4 regions of the Neptunomonas concharum genome follow, and region 1 is predicted to be linked to each of the others. Evidence: predicted binding sites of a transcription regulator. Region 1 holds the regulator's gene; each other region holds the start of a gene.
The links. The regulator sigma-54, encoded in region 1, starts transcription at its own class of promoters, with help from an activator protein. The targets are predictions, from matches to a motif close to TGGCACNNNNNTTGCTNT.
Positions count from the first base shown of each region.

Region 2: glnA (glutamate--ammonia ligase) is a predicted target of sigma-54. The motif match lies at 2,519-2,536, and genes of this name have one in related genera.
Region 3: F0U83_RS10980 (HyaD/HybD family hydrogenase maturation endopeptidase) is a predicted target of sigma-54. The motif match lies at 2,021-2,038, and genes of this name have one in related genera.
Region 4: F0U83_RS10490 (ANTAR domain-containing response regulator) is a predicted target of sigma-54. The motif match lies at 2,148-2,165, and genes of this name have one in related genera.

Region 1 is NZ_CP043869.1:2,626,317-2,630,514, reverse strand. It holds gene F0U83_RS12440 (HPr family phosphocarrier protein) at 1-171, opposite strand, end outside; gene rapZ (RNase adapter RapZ) at 198-1,055, opposite strand; gene ptsN (PTS IIA-like nitrogen regulatory protein PtsN) at 1,070-1,525, opposite strand; gene hpf (ribosome hibernation promoting factor) at 1,546-1,836, opposite strand; gene F0U83_RS12420 (RNA polymerase factor sigma-54) at 1,881-3,446, opposite strand; gene lptB (LPS export ABC transporter ATP-binding protein) at 3,484-4,198, opposite strand, start outside.
Region 2 is NZ_CP043869.1:3,140,120-3,144,317, forward strand. It holds gene glnL (nitrogen regulation protein NR(II)) at 1-777, opposite strand, end outside; gene glnA (glutamate--ammonia ligase) at 1,030-2,436, opposite strand; gene typA (translational GTPase TypA) at 2,804-4,198, shown strand, end outside.
Region 3 is NZ_CP043869.1:2,330,280-2,334,477, forward strand. It holds gene F0U83_RS10965 (hydrogenase expression/formation protein) at 1-549, opposite strand, end outside; gene F0U83_RS10970 (thioredoxin domain-containing protein) at 573-1,007, opposite strand; gene F0U83_RS10975 (HypC/HybG/HupF family hydrogenase formation chaperone) at 1,032-1,352, opposite strand; gene F0U83_RS10980 (HyaD/HybD family hydrogenase maturation endopeptidase) at 1,354-1,986, opposite strand; gene F0U83_RS10985 (Lrp/AsnC family transcriptional regulator) at 2,157-2,609, opposite strand; gene F0U83_RS10990 (indolepyruvate ferredoxin oxidoreductase family protein) at 2,773-4,198, shown strand, end outside.
Region 4 is NZ_CP043869.1:2,230,854-2,235,051, reverse strand. It holds gene F0U83_RS10500 (CmpA/NrtA family ABC transporter substrate-binding protein) at 1-101, opposite strand, end outside; gene F0U83_RS10495 (CmpA/NrtA family ABC transporter substrate-binding protein) at 395-1,534, opposite strand; gene F0U83_RS10490 (ANTAR domain-containing response regulator) at 1,531-2,115, opposite strand; gene gltX (glutamate--tRNA ligase) at 2,269-3,756, shown strand; gene F0U83_RS10480 (sensor domain-containing diguanylate cyclase) at 3,893-4,198, shown strand, end outside.

The sequences.
Region 1 (4,198 bases):
TTTGCTAGCGGCAAGCATCATAACTGACATAATACTCTTACCATCGACTTCGCGGCCATCTTTTTCGAGACGGATGTCAGCTGAAAAGCGGCTGGTTGTGCCAATTAACTTGGCTGCTGCTCTGGCATGCAACCCCAGTTTATTAATAATCGTTATCTTCTTTTCAAGCATTGCTATATCCGCTTCTTGGTCTTAGCTCAATGTAACTCTCTATGACGTACATTGACATTATCCATATGTTCTTTGAAATAACTAGCTAGTTGCTCTGAAACATAAACAGAGCGGTGATGACCACCTGTGCATCCTATACCGACCGTCATATAACTACGGTTATTCTTGATAAAGTGAGGTAACCACTTTTCAATGTAGTGTTGGATGTCATGGATCATCTCGGTGACTTCAGGTGCAGCACTGAGAAATGTTTGGACAGGTTGGTCTAGCCCTGTGTACTGTCTTAATTCAGTCACCCAGTAAGGGTTTGGCAGAACCCGCATATCAAATACAATGTCTGCATCCAATGGGACGCCATGTTTAAAACCAAACGACTCAAATTGCAGAGAGAGTGATTGCTCCGCACGGTCCGCAACGCGTAGCTTAATGGCGTCTCTCAGTTCATAGATAGATAAACGGGTAGTATCTATCCTGATATTAGCAAGGTCCGTAATAGGTTCTAGTAACTTCCTTTCATATTCTATCGCATCAGGAAGATTACTGACTCTTTCTGCCATGGGGTGTCTGCGCCGCGTGGAACTATAACGTTGCAGCAGTGTTTCGTATGAGGCGTCTAGGTAGACAAGCTCTACGGAAATTTCTGGATATTGGCGAAAATATGTCCACATCTGCGGCACCTTTTCCAGATTGCTGGACAGGTTGCGTGCATCAATGCAGACCGCAATTTTATTGAGCTGCGCATCATCATTTAGCATGTGAGTGACTAAATCGGGCATCAGCATGGCAGGTAAGTTGTCGATACAATAATATCCGACATCTTCCAGTGCCTGAAGGGCTGTACTTTTACCTGAACCTGAGCGGCCACTGATAATGATGAGTTTCATTGTTACTCTGCTGTTTAGTTAAAAACTTCTGAAGCCACTTGCAACAGATGAGTATTGGAGTCAGCTTTTCTTAGTTGTTCTCTAATCGCTTCTTGACTAAAGGACTCAGCGAGTTTCCCTAAAATATTTAGATGTTCTTCACAGGCTTCTTCAGGAACAAGCAAAAAGAAGAGTAGGTCTACGGGGCGATTGTCTATCGCATCAAAATCAATGGGTTCAGATAAATGGATCAGCGCACCGATCGCTTCGGTAATACCGGCAAGGCGGCAATGTGGGATCGCCACACCTTCGCCAATGCCGGTGCTGCCCAGCCTTTCTCTGCTTATCAATCCACTAAATAAATCTTCTGCGACAATACTGCCGTTTGATTCTGCAATGATGTTACTTACAAACTCCAGAATGCGCTTTTTACTGCCGCCTTCAATATGTTGAAGCGTTCGTTCGGGTGATAGCAAAGATATAATGGACATGTGTGCTATAAATCTAATGGTTATTTGTGACTTTTCAGTTTTTCTTTGTGCTTGATGATCTGGCGATCGAGTTTGTCAGTGAGACCGTCGATAGCAGCATACATATCTTCGTGTTCACTGGTGGCAAATACTTCCCCACCTGCAATATGCATATCGGCTTCAGCTTTTTGACGTAATTTATCTACACTTAGTGTCACTTGAACGTTTGTGATGTTATCAAAGTGGCGTTCCAGCTTTTCAAATTTAGTGTGTACGTATTCAGATAAAGCTTCTGTCAGTTCTACATGGTGGCCAGTGATATTGATTTGCATATTAAGTCTCCTTTTGACACGACAGGTATGTCGTAGTGTGTTCATTAAATCAGACGCTTTCTCTCATTTGAAGGCGCAATTCCCATTGCTTCCCGGTATTTGGCGATGGTTCGCCGTGCGACCTGTATACCTTCTTCATCTAATAGTTGGGCTATTTTATTATCACTTAAAGGTTTAGTTGGATTTTCAGCGGCTATCAGTTTTTTGATGACTGCGCGTATGGCTGTGGATGACGCAGCCCCTCCGTCACTTGTGCTAACGTGGCTGGAGAAGAAGTACTTAAGCTCAAAAATCCCTCTAGGTGTATGCATATATTTTTGAGTGGTTACACGAGATATCGTAGATTCATGCATCTCTACCGCCTCCGCGATGTCATGTAAAACCATGGGTTTCATCGCTTCTGGGCCGAAGTCTAGAAAGTCAGACTGTCTTTCAATGATTTGGCTTGAAACCTTCAACAAAGTTTCATTACGGCTTTGTAAACTTTTGATAAACCAGCGAGCTTCCTGCAGATGACTCTTGAGGTAGGTATTGTCTGCACTGTTGTCTGCTCGCCTGATGAGGTCTGCATAACGGGTGTTTATCTGTAAGTTAGGTGAGGCTTCCGAGTTAAGTCGTACAGTCCATACACCACGAATTTTCTCTACATATACATCTGGAATGACATACTCGGCTTTACTGTTCGATATAAAAGATCCTGGATGCGGATTTAACGATTGAATCAGCGTAATGATGGCTTGAAGTTGCGGCTCTTTTAGCCTCAGTTTACGCATCAACTGCTTATAGTCTCGGCTACCTAGCAGGTGTATATATTGGCGACAAAGCATCACTGATTGCTTCAAAAGGGGCGTGTCAGGAGGTAATTGCTGTAGCTGTATGCTCAGGCACTCACCTAAATCGCGTGCTGCAACACCTGGCGGATCAAATTGCTGAATGCGGTGCAGTACAGCCTCAAGCTCATCCAATTCAGCATCCTGAAAAAGTTCAGATTCTTCTTGGACGAAATGCTCAAGCAGCTCATCTAATGAAATACGTAGATAGCCTTCGGTATCGATACCGTCAATAATCGCCTCGGCGATCATCTGATCCGTAGGGCTCATTGGCGTAAGATTAAGCTGCCAGAGCAAGTGGTCCTGAAGGGTTTCTTCTGCACTATCATTGGACTCAAAGGGCAAGTCTTCATCCCTATGGGTTGTGCTGCCAGAATTGGTAGATGCTTGAAAGGTATCATCCCATGATGAGTCCGTAGCAAGCTCTTCTGGGATGCGATCATTCCACTGATCGTCAAAAGAGTCTTCTGTCTCTTGATACTCATCAAGTGAATCGTTTTGGCTGTTGCTAGGTTCCTCATAAGCGCTATCAGTATGCTCTTTCGAAGAGGTTGTTTCGGGCTCAGCTGATTGAGTGGCGTTATCCGCCTGTTCTGGCTGGCTTTGTTCATGAAGCTCATCCGCTTCTTCTGATGTCTCAAGCATAGGGTTGCTGTCGAGCGCTTCTTGGATCTCTTGCTGGAGATCAAGCGTCGATAATTGCAGTAAGCGAATAGCCTGCTGCAATTGAGGGGGCATTGTTAGGTGCTGACCCATTTTAAGTTGTAATGACTGCTTCATAAAATTACAACAATACTCCTAAGCGGTATCAATCTACTCAAAGTTTGAAGGTATCACCCAAATAGGCCGCTTTCACCTGATCGTTGGCGAGTATCTCTGCGGGAGTGCCTTGGGCTAAAATTACCCCTTCACTTACAATATAGGCTTTTTCACAAATATCGAGTGTTTCTCTAACATTATGGTCTGTGATTAATATGCCTATGCCTTTAGATTGTAGGTGCTTTATAGTCTGTTTGATATCATTTACTGAGATTGGATCTACGCCCGCAAAGGGTTCATCTAACAAAATGAAGGAGGGTTCAGAAGCTAGAGCTCGTGCGATTTCCACTCTTCGGCGCTCACCGCCGGATAAGCTCATACCTAGGCTTTCTCGCAAATGAGAGATATGGAATTCTTCAAGTAAGGTTTCGAGTTTCGTTTCCCTTTGGGAGGGCGTCAGCTCTTTTCGCATCTCTAGAATACCCATCAGGTTATCCTTGACGCTTAGCTTTCGAAAAATAGACGCTTCTTGTGGCAGGTAGCCAATCCCTTTCCTTGCACGAAGGTGCATAGGATCACGGGTTACGTCATCATCGCCAATGCGGATGGCTCCATCATTGGCTTGAATTAAGCCTACAATCATATAAAAACAGGTTGTTTTTCCAGCTCCATTTGGACCCAGCAACCCTACAATTTCCCCGCTATTTACTTCTAAGGAGACATCGCGAACAACCTGGCGTTTCTTATAGGCTTTGGCCAAGTGCAGAGCTTGA
Region 2 (4,198 bases), 510 kb from region 1:
CATATTCTCCCGCAGAGCCTGCATGGCATTGCGCACAATGTTCAGCACCGCTTGTATTAACTGCTCAGAATCTCCCATAAACTCAGGAATACTCGGATCGTAGTCCCTCTTTAACTCAATTTCTCCTGCCGACTCAGCTGAAACTAATGAACAAACCCGTTCAAGTACAGCATGGATATTGACATTCGTCATATTAGGTAGCTGTCGCGGGCCCAACAATCTATCCACTAAATTCCGTAAGCGATCAGCTTCTTCGATAATGATTTGGGTGTACTCATGAAGTGAGACATCAGCCAACTCACGCTCCAACAGTTGCGCTGCACCACGAATTCCACCTAAGGGGTTTTTAATCTCATGTGCCATACCGCGAACTAAATTACGTGTCGTAGCATGATGTGATAACAGCTCCTCCTCCCGCTCAATCCTTAACAAACGGTCCCTTGCCTGAATTTCGATCAGCAAAGTACTACTTCTATCCCACGGGATAGGATTAACACTGTAATCAACTGTTAGCTCATCCCCGCTCATTGAGATCAATTTAGCCTCGCGGCGGGTATAGGAGTGCCCTGAATAAACAGACGCTTTTAGTACTTCTATCTCCGAAGCATCCTGAGTTAACCACTGCTCCACCCCAACACTACTCAGGCGCTTCGATGTGGCCGCCAAGAGCATCTCAGCAGCCGGGTTCATGTACTCAATACATAACTGATCATCGAGTAAGATGACACTGGTAGAGAGGTTCTCAAGTATCTGTTTATGTGTTTGTTTTCTAAGCATCCGCGCACCATCCATTACATAGCTTAAAGCAGCAAAAATTGAGCCAACTTCCCAAACTAGGGCAACACACCAATATTCGCGTCAAATCGATACTTCCCCATGTTTATCCCTAAACCCTGCAACGAAGTGAAGAACTTATTGCACCATTATAGTGCACAACAGAAAAACACGTGCATCGTAATGTCGCCTGTAATAAATACAGGCAAAAAAAAAACCTCCCGAAGGAGGCTTTTTATTAACTAAGCAACTGACTTATACAGAGTAGTACAGGTCATACTCAAGCGGGTGAGTTGTCTGGTTGATCTTATCTGCTTCTTCTTGTTTCAGAGCAATATAAGCATCGATCATGTCATCAGTGAACACGCCGCCTTTTGTCAAGAACTCACGGTCAGAATCCAGAGCTGCCAATGCTTCTTCCAAAGATCCAGCAACTTGTGGAATCTCAGCTGCTTCTTCAGCAGGCAAGTCGTATAGATCTTTATCTGCAGCATCGCCTGGGTGGATCTTATTCTGGATACCGTCCAGACCCGCCATCATCAATGCAGCAAAGCACAGGTACGGGTTAGCGATTGGATCAGGGAAGCGCGTCTCAATACGACGTGCTTTAGGGTTAGTAACGTATGGAATACGAATAGAAGCAGAACGGTTACGAGCAGAGTATGCCAGCATAACAGGTGCTTCAAAGTGAGGAACCAAACGCTTGTAAGAGTTAGTACCTGGGTTGGTGATAGCATTCAACGCTTTAGCGTGCTTGATGATACCGCCAATGTAATACAGAGCCATTTCGCTCATACCTGCATAAGCATCACCAGCAAACAGGTTTACACCATCTTTAGACAAAGATTGGTGAACGTGCATACCAGAACCGTTGTCGCCTACGATTGGCTTAGGCATGAATGTCGCTGTTTTGCCGTAAGCATGTGCAACGTTGTGTACGCAGTATTTTAAAACCTGAACTTCGTCAGCTTTTTTAACTAGCGTGTTAGCACCTGCACCGATTTCACACTGACCAGCGGTTGCTACTTCATGGTGATGAACTTCAACATCTAAGCCCATTGCTGTCATGGCGTTACACATGTTGCCACGCAGGTCATGTAGAGAATCGACAGGAGGAACTGGGAAGTAACCGCCCTTCACACGTGGACGGTGACCTGTATTACCGCCTTCAAACTTGCTGTTAGAAGACCATGCAGCTTCTTCAGAAGAAACGGTGTAACCACAACCACTCATATCAGAATGGAAGTGTACTTCATCAAATACGAAGAACTCAGGCTCGGGACCGAACATTGCCGTGTCAGCAATACCTGTAGACTTCAAATACTCTTCTGCACGACGCGCAACAGAACGTGGATCACGCTCGTAGCCCTGTCCTGTTGCAGGCTCAACGATGTCACAGCGAACGATAACCGTTGACTCTTCAGAGAAAGGATCCAATACAGATGCACTGTCATCTGGCAGCAAAATCATGTCAGACTCATTGATGCCCTTCCAACCAGCAATAGAAGAACCATCAAACATTTTACCTTCTTCAAAGAAGTCGTCGCCCATCTGATGAACAGGGATGGTAACGTGCTGTTCTTTACCTTTGGTGTCAGTGAATCGCATATCAACCCACTTAACATCATTTTCTTCAATTAACTTCAGAGTCTTCTCTGACATTTGGCTCTCTCCACAATTAGACGTTGCCAGACGCGTTTTAATCCGGTCTTGAAAATATCGGCCGAAGCCGGTTGATTCTTCTAAAGCAACTAGCGTGCCAATATACAAACGCTTGATTTTAGGTCGCTAGCGCATCATTTTGATCACTCTTCGTGCACCAAAAAAGAGCATAACACAGCAAGTTGCACCATTATGGAACAAAAACACCGCTCCATAGCTCACTGCGCTGCCCGATTAGCATCATACTCCAAGCCACAATAAATGGCTTGTGTAAAAAAGACGTATAAACCTAATTATTAATTAAGATCAACAGCAACAATTGAGTGTATAATGCGCGCTTTATGAAACTCCTTTAAGGTACTTCCACGTGATTGAGAAGCTGAGAAATATCGCCATTATTGCCCACGTTGACCATGGTAAAACCACACTGGTTGACAAATTGCTGCAGCAATCAGGCACTCTGGGGCGTCGAGATGAAGGCGCTGAGCGCATTATGGACTCCAACGATCAGGAGAAAGAGCGCGGCATCACCATTCTGGCGAAAAACACAGCCATTGAGTGGAATGGCTACCACATCAACATCGTAGACACACCAGGCCACGCCGACTTTGGTGGTGAAGTAGAGCGTGTTTTATCGATGGTTGACTGTGTTTGCTTGCTGGTTGATGCGGTTGATGGCCCTATGCCACAAACTCGCTTTGTAACCCAGAAAGCTTTCGACCAAGGCTTACGCCCGATTGTTGTAGTTAACAAGGTCGACCGTCCAGGCGCTAATCCAGACGGTGCTGTTGATAAAGTATTCGACCTGTTTGATTCACTAGGTGCTACAGATGAACAGCTCGACTTTCCAATCATTTATGCTTCTGCCTTGAATGGTATTGCAGGTACCGAACACGACAACCTTGCGGACGATATGACACCGCTGTTCGAAGCGATTATCGAACACGTTAGCCCTCCACAAGTGGATATGGAAGGTCCATTTCAGATGCAGATCTCTGCACTGGATTACAACAGCTATGTAGGCGTTATCGGTGTTGGCCGAGTAAAACGCGGTGTCGCCAAGTTAAACAACCCTGTAAAAATCATCGATCGCGAAGGTAAAGTCCGTAGCGGTAAGATTCAAAAAATCATGGGCTATCTTGGCTTGGAGCGTGTTGATGTTACCGAAGCACGTGCTGGTGATATTGTTTGTGTAACCGGTATCGATGAACTCAACATCTCTGATACCTTATGTGATCCAGAACAAGTAGAAGCTTTGCCAGCTTTGAGTGTTGACGAGCCTACCGTTTCGATGACATTCCAAGTAAACGATTCACCCTTTGCAGGTCAAGACGGCAAATTCGTAACCAGCCGTAATATCAAAGACCGCTTAGACCGTGAGCTAATCCACAACGTAGCATTACGTGTTGAACAAGGCGACTCTCCTGAGAAGTTCCGTGTTTCAGGCCGTGGCGAACTTCACTTATCGGTATTGATTGAATCCATGCGCCGTGAAGGGTTCGAGCTGGGTGTATCGCGTCCTGAAGTTATTCAAAAAGTGGTTGATGGCGAAATTCAAGAGCCTTACGAAATGGTGATGATTGATGTTGAAGAACAACATCAAGGCAGCATCATTGAAGAGTTGGGTAAGCGCAAAGGTGATATGACAAACATGGAAGTGGATGGTACGGGTCGTATTCGTCTATCTTTCTTGATTCCTTCACGTGGCTTGATCGGCTTCCGTAGCCAATTCCTGACGATGACATCCGGCACCGGCATCATG
Region 3 (4,198 bases), 300 kb from region 1:
AGAAACATCGCTTAGTTCAACCAATACAGAAGGTGCATTCAGCAGATCAGCCCCTATTTCTACCGCCCCAACGACCAACGGTGCCGCTGTTTCGAACGCTGTTTGATGTACACACTGAGGAATATCAGCAACTTCAAGGGTATCCTTTATCAGTTCCCCTGCTGAATCAAATTGTCGTAAGCGCCACACACCCGCTAAAACGGTCTCTTGAATCTGAGTTTTTTCGCCACTTGAACCTAGAATCACAGCAGAAACCTCCCCCTCTCCCAATATTTGATTGAGGGTGATTAAATCTACTGGGGGAATTGCCTCTAAGCTGTGCTCAATACTTGGCTGGCCCACCTGATAGTGGTTTAAGTCATCTTGAAGCAACTCCAGCAGCGCAATCGTATGCGGGCATGTTTCAAGTTCTTCTGGCTCTGGCAAAATAGGCATATGGTAGCTAGCCATATCGTTTGGCATCGGCATGTAATCCAACACTAGATCATCTTTATCTTGCTGGCTGCCGGGGCCGATCGGCATATTAAAAAGCGGAATTTCCCGATTCATTACCTGCACTCCTACAATCAGATTTAATGGCCGCAAACAGCGGATGAGGATGAAGCCACCACAGGTATACCGATGCCTGGATCACGACGCGCTTCCAACGACAAAATTCGAGGAATATCCGTGCAATAGTCGTCCCAGTTTTGGATTTTTGTGAGAGTACTCAGATAGCGCCCCTCTTTTAAAAACACCAAAGCGGGCCACACTGAAAAGTTATATCGTCCCTGAAGCTCTTTTTCGCTACCACGATCAATCACAGCGGGCGTTAGTTGCGGAAACTGCTTAACGATTTCGGGCAAGATAACCGCCACATCCAAAGATTCAGGAAAGCGGGTCGCATCCTCAGTAAAAAATAAAATGCTATAAGGGTGCTTCTTGATAAAGGGTTCAAAGCTTGCCGTATCCAAAAGCGGGTAGGCCAACTCATCAATTAATCGGCTGATTAAGGGTGCATGTTTCATAGCGATGCTCTTGTTGTAATTAATTTAATCAACGCTTGATTCGAGTGATGCCTTTAGGTGGTCAGGTAATTTAGGTTCTCTATTCACCAAATCAGCAAATAGCAGATCCAGATCCGTAGCCTCTCCTCGCATAACCGATTCTACGGCTAATAGCGCCTGCTGAACCTGCTTAGCTCGTTCTGATGAGATCACCTCTCGGGCAGCACCTAAAAAAACCAAAACCCACTGTCCTACTGGCTGACCACCTACAAGGGAAAGATCTATCTGATGCTGAACACCCTGGATTTCACACAACGCAGTACTACCCTGACAACTAACAACCTGCATCGGTATACCAAGACACATATCAGTTATCCTGCTCTGTATGTGCAAGCACTCTAGGGTCACCTACACGACAAGCCTCAACCTCAGAAGGTCTCCCCTGCTCATACTCAGCAAGTGTCAACTCTAAAGGCGCTAAGGCTTCAGCTGTGTGAAGACCTGCTTGCACATCGCTCAGTGGCTTAACGCCCTTGTCGGACAGAAAATCCAGAGCAATTGAGAGCGCAGGATCAATCTGCTGTCGAACAACATCCCTTAAGCTTCCCCCAAAGTCCTCCAACTCCACAGGCTGGCAGCCAATTAGCAGTAACGTTTGCGGATAACTGCCAGTAAATTCCGCCATGGCAAGCACTTCTTGAAAGCCGGTTTGATGAAGGCTCATCTGTTTAGCACCCATGAATTTAGGCACCTCATCATCACGGACAATCTTCAATGTGCCAGGCTCAAGACCATAATCCACAGCATCGAAGACAATAAGCATATCGGCCCACTGGACATGCTGAACAAGATAAATACCTTGAGTGCCGCCATCCATCAGACGAACATTGGGGGGGAAATGGTAACGTTGATTTAATGCCTCAACACACCGTACACCGAAGCCTTCATCGGCCCATAGGATATTACCGATCCCAAGGATCAGTACTTTCAGATCAGACATACCTTACCAAGCGTTATTATTGTTTAGCAGGATAGGTACAAGAGTTGTGCCAAGTTAGACGTTTTCACGCAGACTGCTGTAATCACAGGCGCTACAGTATTGTTTACTGTTTCTACAGCGCCCCAAAATAAAACCAACTAATCACTTTTAAAAAATAATGAAAATAAACTTTACACCTTCAAAGCGGTTTCACTCTTAATTTCACGCAATGCAAAATTAGAATGTACTTGGGAAATCCCTTCAAGTGGAAACACCTTTTCATTAAGGAAGCGATCATAGGCTTTAATATCCGACACCATCACACGTAGCACAAAGTCTGCATTACCCGTTACGGCGTAGCACTGCAACACTTCAGAGCAATCCTTCATAGCCGACTCAAAAGCAAGCGTATGCTCTGTCGAATGTCGCAACAACGACACCATGACCAATACACAAAGCCCCTGCTGTACGGCATCAGGATCTATTAACGCTGTATATTTACGTATGATCCCCTGATCTTCTAAAGCCTTAACCCGACGCCAACAAGCCGCTGTAGACAACCCCACATCATCCGCCAACTGTTGATTACTTATTCGACCATCAGCCTGTAAACAATTTAGTATCTTACGATCAAAAGCATCCATGATTCACCAATCGTTATATTTATTGAATTAATTTTTATTATATACGCAAATATATGAAAGATTATTTCAAAAGAGATATTTTTTACACCTCAAATAGCAAGCACCTTTCTCCCAAAAAAATCTACACTGGTTTAAAACAATCCATAATAAAGTAGCCCTCACTATGACAAGTTCTGACGTAAAGACTGATACATCCGTACCAACGGCGGATGACGCTGTCCAGCTGGATGATTACCAACTTAGCGACCGCTATACCCGAACTGAAGGTCGTGTCTTTCTAACTGGCACCCAAGCACTCGTACGTATTCCGCTGGTTCAGGCACAACTGGACAAAAAGAACGGACTCAATACCGGCGGCTTTATTAGCGGTTATCGCGGCTCTCCCTTAGGTGGATATGATCAGGCACTCTGGGGAGCTAAAAAGCTACTCGATCAGAACAATGTTGAATTTATCCCGGCGATCAACGAAGACTTAGCCGCAACATTGGTGCTGGGCACACAACAAGTTGAAACCGATCCAGACAAAACAGTCGATGGCGTTTTCTCTATTTGGTATGGCAAGGGCCCAGGTGTGGATCGTGCCGGTGATGCTTTAAAACATGGCAATACCTACGGCAGCTCTCCTCACGGCGGTGTACTGGTAGTCGCTGGTGATGATCACGGGTGTGTATCATCATCAATGCCTCATCAATCTGATGTCGCTTTTATGGCGTGGTTCATGCCGACTATCAACCCCACCAGCCTTGATGAGTACGAAGAGTTTGGCCTTTGGGGTTATGCCCTTTCCCGCTATTCAGGCATGTGGGTTGGCTTTAAAGCAATTTCTGAAACAGTAGAAAGTGCCTCCAGTGTCGAACTAAAACCACTGCCGGAATTTAAAACACCAGATGATTTCACACCACCCCCAGAAGGGCTTCATTACCGCTGGCCAGACCTTCCAGGGCCCCAGCTGGAAACCCGTATTGAGCATAAATTAGCAGCGGTCCAAGCCTTTGCTCGCGCTAACCCTATCGATAAAAAAATACTCAGTGCCGCTAACCCCGTGTTTGGTATTGTTTCAACAGGTAAAGCTCACCAAGACTTAATGGAAGCGCTCGACCTTCTCGGGTTAACAGAGATGCGTCTGCAATCATTAGGGATCGAGATCTTCAAAATCGGTATGGTCTGGCCGCTGGAGCGCAAAGGCATACTCGATTTTATCCATGGCAAGCAGGAGATCCTTGTCATTGAAGAGAAGCGAGGCATCATTGAAAGTCAGATCAAAGAAGCGATGTCGGAACCGGATCGCCCCGGTGAAGTGTTGATTACAGGTAAGCAGGATGAAAACGGGCAACCGCTTATTCCTTATGTGGGTGAGTTAAGCCCGTCCCTGCTGGCACCCTACCTGGCAGCACGCTTGTCACGTCTATTTGATCTTAACTTTGATGCCGAGCTGGCGCAGATTAAGGATTCCGGTGTAACGGTTTCCGACCCTGGCGGTGTACGCCGGATTCCTTATTTCTGTTCTGGTTGTCCGCATAACAGTTCAACCAAAGTCCCCGAAGGCAGTAAAGCACTGGCCGGTATCGGCTGTCACTTTATGGCCTCAT
Region 4 (4,198 bases), 400 kb from region 1:
ATAAACCCGAATTTTAAATCTTCTTTTTCGGGCTCGCCGATACTTGCCTGTGCTACCGACAAGTTCAGCAATCCTGCCGCTGCCGCCGTACCAAAAGTCATTAATGTTTTACGTATTAAGCTACGGCGGCCAATCAGTGTATTTAATGTATTTTTGGACATAGGAAGTCCTCCCAGATATAAAAAAAGAAAGGCGCCCAGCTCGAGAGGGTGAGATCTCGACTGATGGCGCCTTTGCCTGAAAAACAATTTGTAGTGATAGTTTGGATAAGCAGGTAGTGTGCCAACCCGGTAAAGACTGGATTTTAAAAGGGCTTAGCGCGTTTGTAGTGAATATTAAGGATAAAAAAAGACGCTTGAATGCGCCTTTTTTGGTGCGTTGCACAAAAATAGTGCTAGCGAAAGCGCATATCAGGCGGCATTTCGATAGGTTCCTGAGTGCCGTTTATTACCCATGATTCCGAATGGATGCCTTCTGCTTTAGCATCTGCTGACGGAGTATTCAGTTTCATTAGCTCTGCTACCTTACGATAGACGCCTGTTAGATAGGTGTTTCCCGCTGAGGTCTCAGTATCGGGTAGCTGGTGTAAGTTACGAATATGTCGCGTGAACCAACTGGCTTGAGACAGCCACGGGAATGTTGCAGATGGAGGGCTGAAGCGGTGCTTTCCAAGCATCAGGTTTATATTCCCTAAATCAATATCCATATAATGGCTGTCATGGAGTAGCTGAAAACCTAAGCGTTTGTTTTTCTCATCATCCAACCATAAACACGCTTTAAGAATGGCTGAAATAAGCCGCTGATGTGTGTATGGATGATGGTTATGCCATTCTTTGGTAACACCGAGAACCTTATCGGGTGCATTCTCCCAAATTTGGTGGCCGCTCAATAGTTTATGCCCGACTTGGTGAATTTGAGCTATGCTGTTCCAAGGCTCCCCGGCACAGAAGAGATCAATCATCCCCCGTTCCATTGCATCAACCATTTGCGGTGGCGGAACGACGATCTGCCGGATCTTGTTCTCTGGATCAATATTGTAGTGGTTTAACCAATCTCTCAGTAAAAAGTGATGAGTTGAGTAGGTATGAACGGATGCTATGGTCAGTTCTGAGTCGGATGTTTTTAAGTATGACTTCAGAGCCGTAGCGGCCGATTCACTATTCATCGATAGATTTTGGGGGTTAAGCGCATCATAGAGTGGGTTAGATGCGGTAATGGCATTGCCGTTTTGCCCTAAACCTATAGCGGTTACCATAGGCTGTGATGCGCCTAGACCCATACCACTGGCAAGCACGATACCTGCGGGCATTTGAGCGGCATCTAATAGGCCGAACTTTACTTTATCTCTTATGCTTGCCCAAGAAGCCTCTCTAGAAAGGCTGACATCCAAACCTGCTTCAGCAAAGAAAGCGAGCTCTTTGGCAATAACCAAAGGGATGCAGTCCAGCAAAGGGATGAAACCGATTTTGAGCATAGGCTTTTCTGCCATGGGAAATGTCAGTGGAAGATGAACGCTTGAAAATGGGGTCGTCATGACATTAACTCCAACACAGAAATAATATTGCGGGCGATTTCGTACATCGGCTTTTGTTGATCCATTGCCATTTTGCGCATCGCTTTGAAGGCGTGATCTTCAGAACAGTTATTGTGTTTCATGATCAACCCTTTGGCTTTCTCAACGACTTTTCGATCTTCCAGTTCAGAGCGGGCATCGCTAAGCTCTTGTTTCAACGTCTGAAACTCTCTGAATCTAGCCGTGGCAACATCTAATATCGCGCGAATTCGATGGGCTTCGAGGCCATCAACGACATAAGCACTAACCCCCGACCGGATCGCTTTTTCTATAGTGGTTTGGTCACCTTTTTCAGCAAACATAACCACCGGACGAGGCGAGTGTTGATTTAACAATGCCATATTTTCTAGAACATCTCTGTCAGGCGATTCGAGGTCTATGATGATCATATCTGGCTTTAGTTGCTCAACATGTTCGGCAAGTTGGTCAGTTGAGTCGATACGAGCAAGCACCTGATATCCTTGGTCTATCAGCGCTTGTTCAAGCAAAGTTGCTCTGGATGCGTCTTCATCAATAACGAGAACGGAGACATGTATTTTCAATTGAGCTTCTCGTGCATAAGTAAAATCTTAGTTATGCAAAGCTTGAGCCAATTTATTGGTGAGCTAAACTTCCATGTTCAATAGCGGTGCTATACCTCTAAAGGTATAATGGCTGTTTAATTTCGTTCATACGTAAGCTTTGGCAGGAACATAATGACAGTACGTACTCGCGTTGCGCCTTCACCAACCGGCGATCCGCATGTAGGCACCGCCTATATTGCACTTTTCAATCTGGCCTTTGCGCGCCAACATGGCGGGCAGTTTATCTTGCGTATCGAGGATACCGACCAGACGCGTAGTACGTCAGAATCTGAACAAAAGATCCTCGACTCACTCCGTTGGTTAGGCCTTGAGTGGGATGAAGGCCCCGATGTCGGTGGCCCTCATGGCCCTTATCGCCAAAGTGAGCGCAAAGATATGTATGCCCAGTACGCTCATGAACTGGTCGAGAAAGGCTTCGCATTTCATTGTTATCGCACCTCTGAAGAGTTAGATGAGCTACGTGAAGCTCGTCGTGCAGCGGGCGGCCATACAGCACTAAAACAGAGTGATTTGGCGCTGCCCCCAGAAGAGGTAGAAAAGCGAAAAGCTGCCGGTGCGCCTTATGTTATTCGTATGGTTGTCCCAGAAGGTGAAGGTGTATGCGTGGTGGATGATTTACTACGTGGGCCTATCGAGCTGGAGTGGGGTATGGTCGATGCGCAGATCCTGCTGAAATCCGACGGTATGCCAACTTACCACTTAGCCAACGTCGTGGATGATCACCTCATGGAGATCACACATGTTATTCGTGGTGAAGAGTGGATCAACTCCGCACCCAAGCACAAACTACTGTATCAATACTTCGGCTGGGATATGCCAACGCTGTGCCATATGCCGCTATTGCGTAACCCCGATAAATCTAAACTATCCAAACGTAAGAACCCAACCAGCATTCTTTACTACCAGCGTATGGGTTACATGGCAGAAGCGCTGCTTAACTATTTGGGTCGCATGGGTTGGTCGATGCCTGATGAAAGCGAAAAATTCAGCCGTGACGAGATGTTCGCCAACTTTGATATACAGCGTGTATCACTGGGTGGGCCTGTGTTTGATCAGGAAAAACTGAGCTGGCTCAATGGCTTGTGGCTGCGTGAAAACTTAACCCATGAGCAGTTTGCGGCCAAATTCCAAGAGTGGGCGCTTAACCCCGAATACCTGATGCAGATCGTGCCGCTCATTCAACAGCGTGTTGAGAAATTCTCCGATGTTGCGCCTTTGGCGGGATTCTTTTTATCAGGGATGTTGCCGATTAAAGAATCAGACTTTGAGCACAAAAGTGTCACCCTAGAAGATGCCAAGCGTATCTTGCAGTTCAGTGTCTGGTTTTTGGACACCGAAAATAACTGGGATAAAGACCACTTATTTGCACAACTAAAGCAACTGTCAGAACAGATGGGCTACAAGCTACGTGACTTTTTGTTCCCGCTGTTTATCGCTATTGCAGGCACCAATCAGACCGTATCGGTGATGGACTCAATGTCGATATTAGGGCCAGATATGAGCCGTGCCAGATTGCGCCATGCGGTTAATCTGCTGGGTGGCCCATCCAAGAAAGAAGCTAAACGTTGGGAAAAAGAGTTTAAAGAGCTGACGCTTTAGCCCAATCGTACGACGCTTGAATACAAAACCTGTGCAAGCGCAGGTTTTGTTGTTTAATTGATACATAAATTCTGCCGTGTTCTCGTTTGTGAACTAGAATCAAACAAAACTGAACTCTTTATTACGTGGTATATGCATGTTTCTTAGTGGTACACATTCTGAGCTGGCAAGCCAAATAGAAGCGATAGGCACACCGGTGTCTATTTGGGAGAGAGCGAAAAACGGCAAATTCAACTTTGTCAGCGGCAATACACTCTTTCAGCAAATTGTTGATAGCGAGGTCTCCTCTCTTATTGGGCATGACGTTAATGCAGTCATACCACGGTATATCGTTAAAGATGTGAAAGAAGCACTGATTACCTGTGTAAAAGACCAGAAATCTATCGAAAATGAAATCGTCATAGAGCGGCATGGCCGACCTCGTTGGTGGCGCTTTAACTAC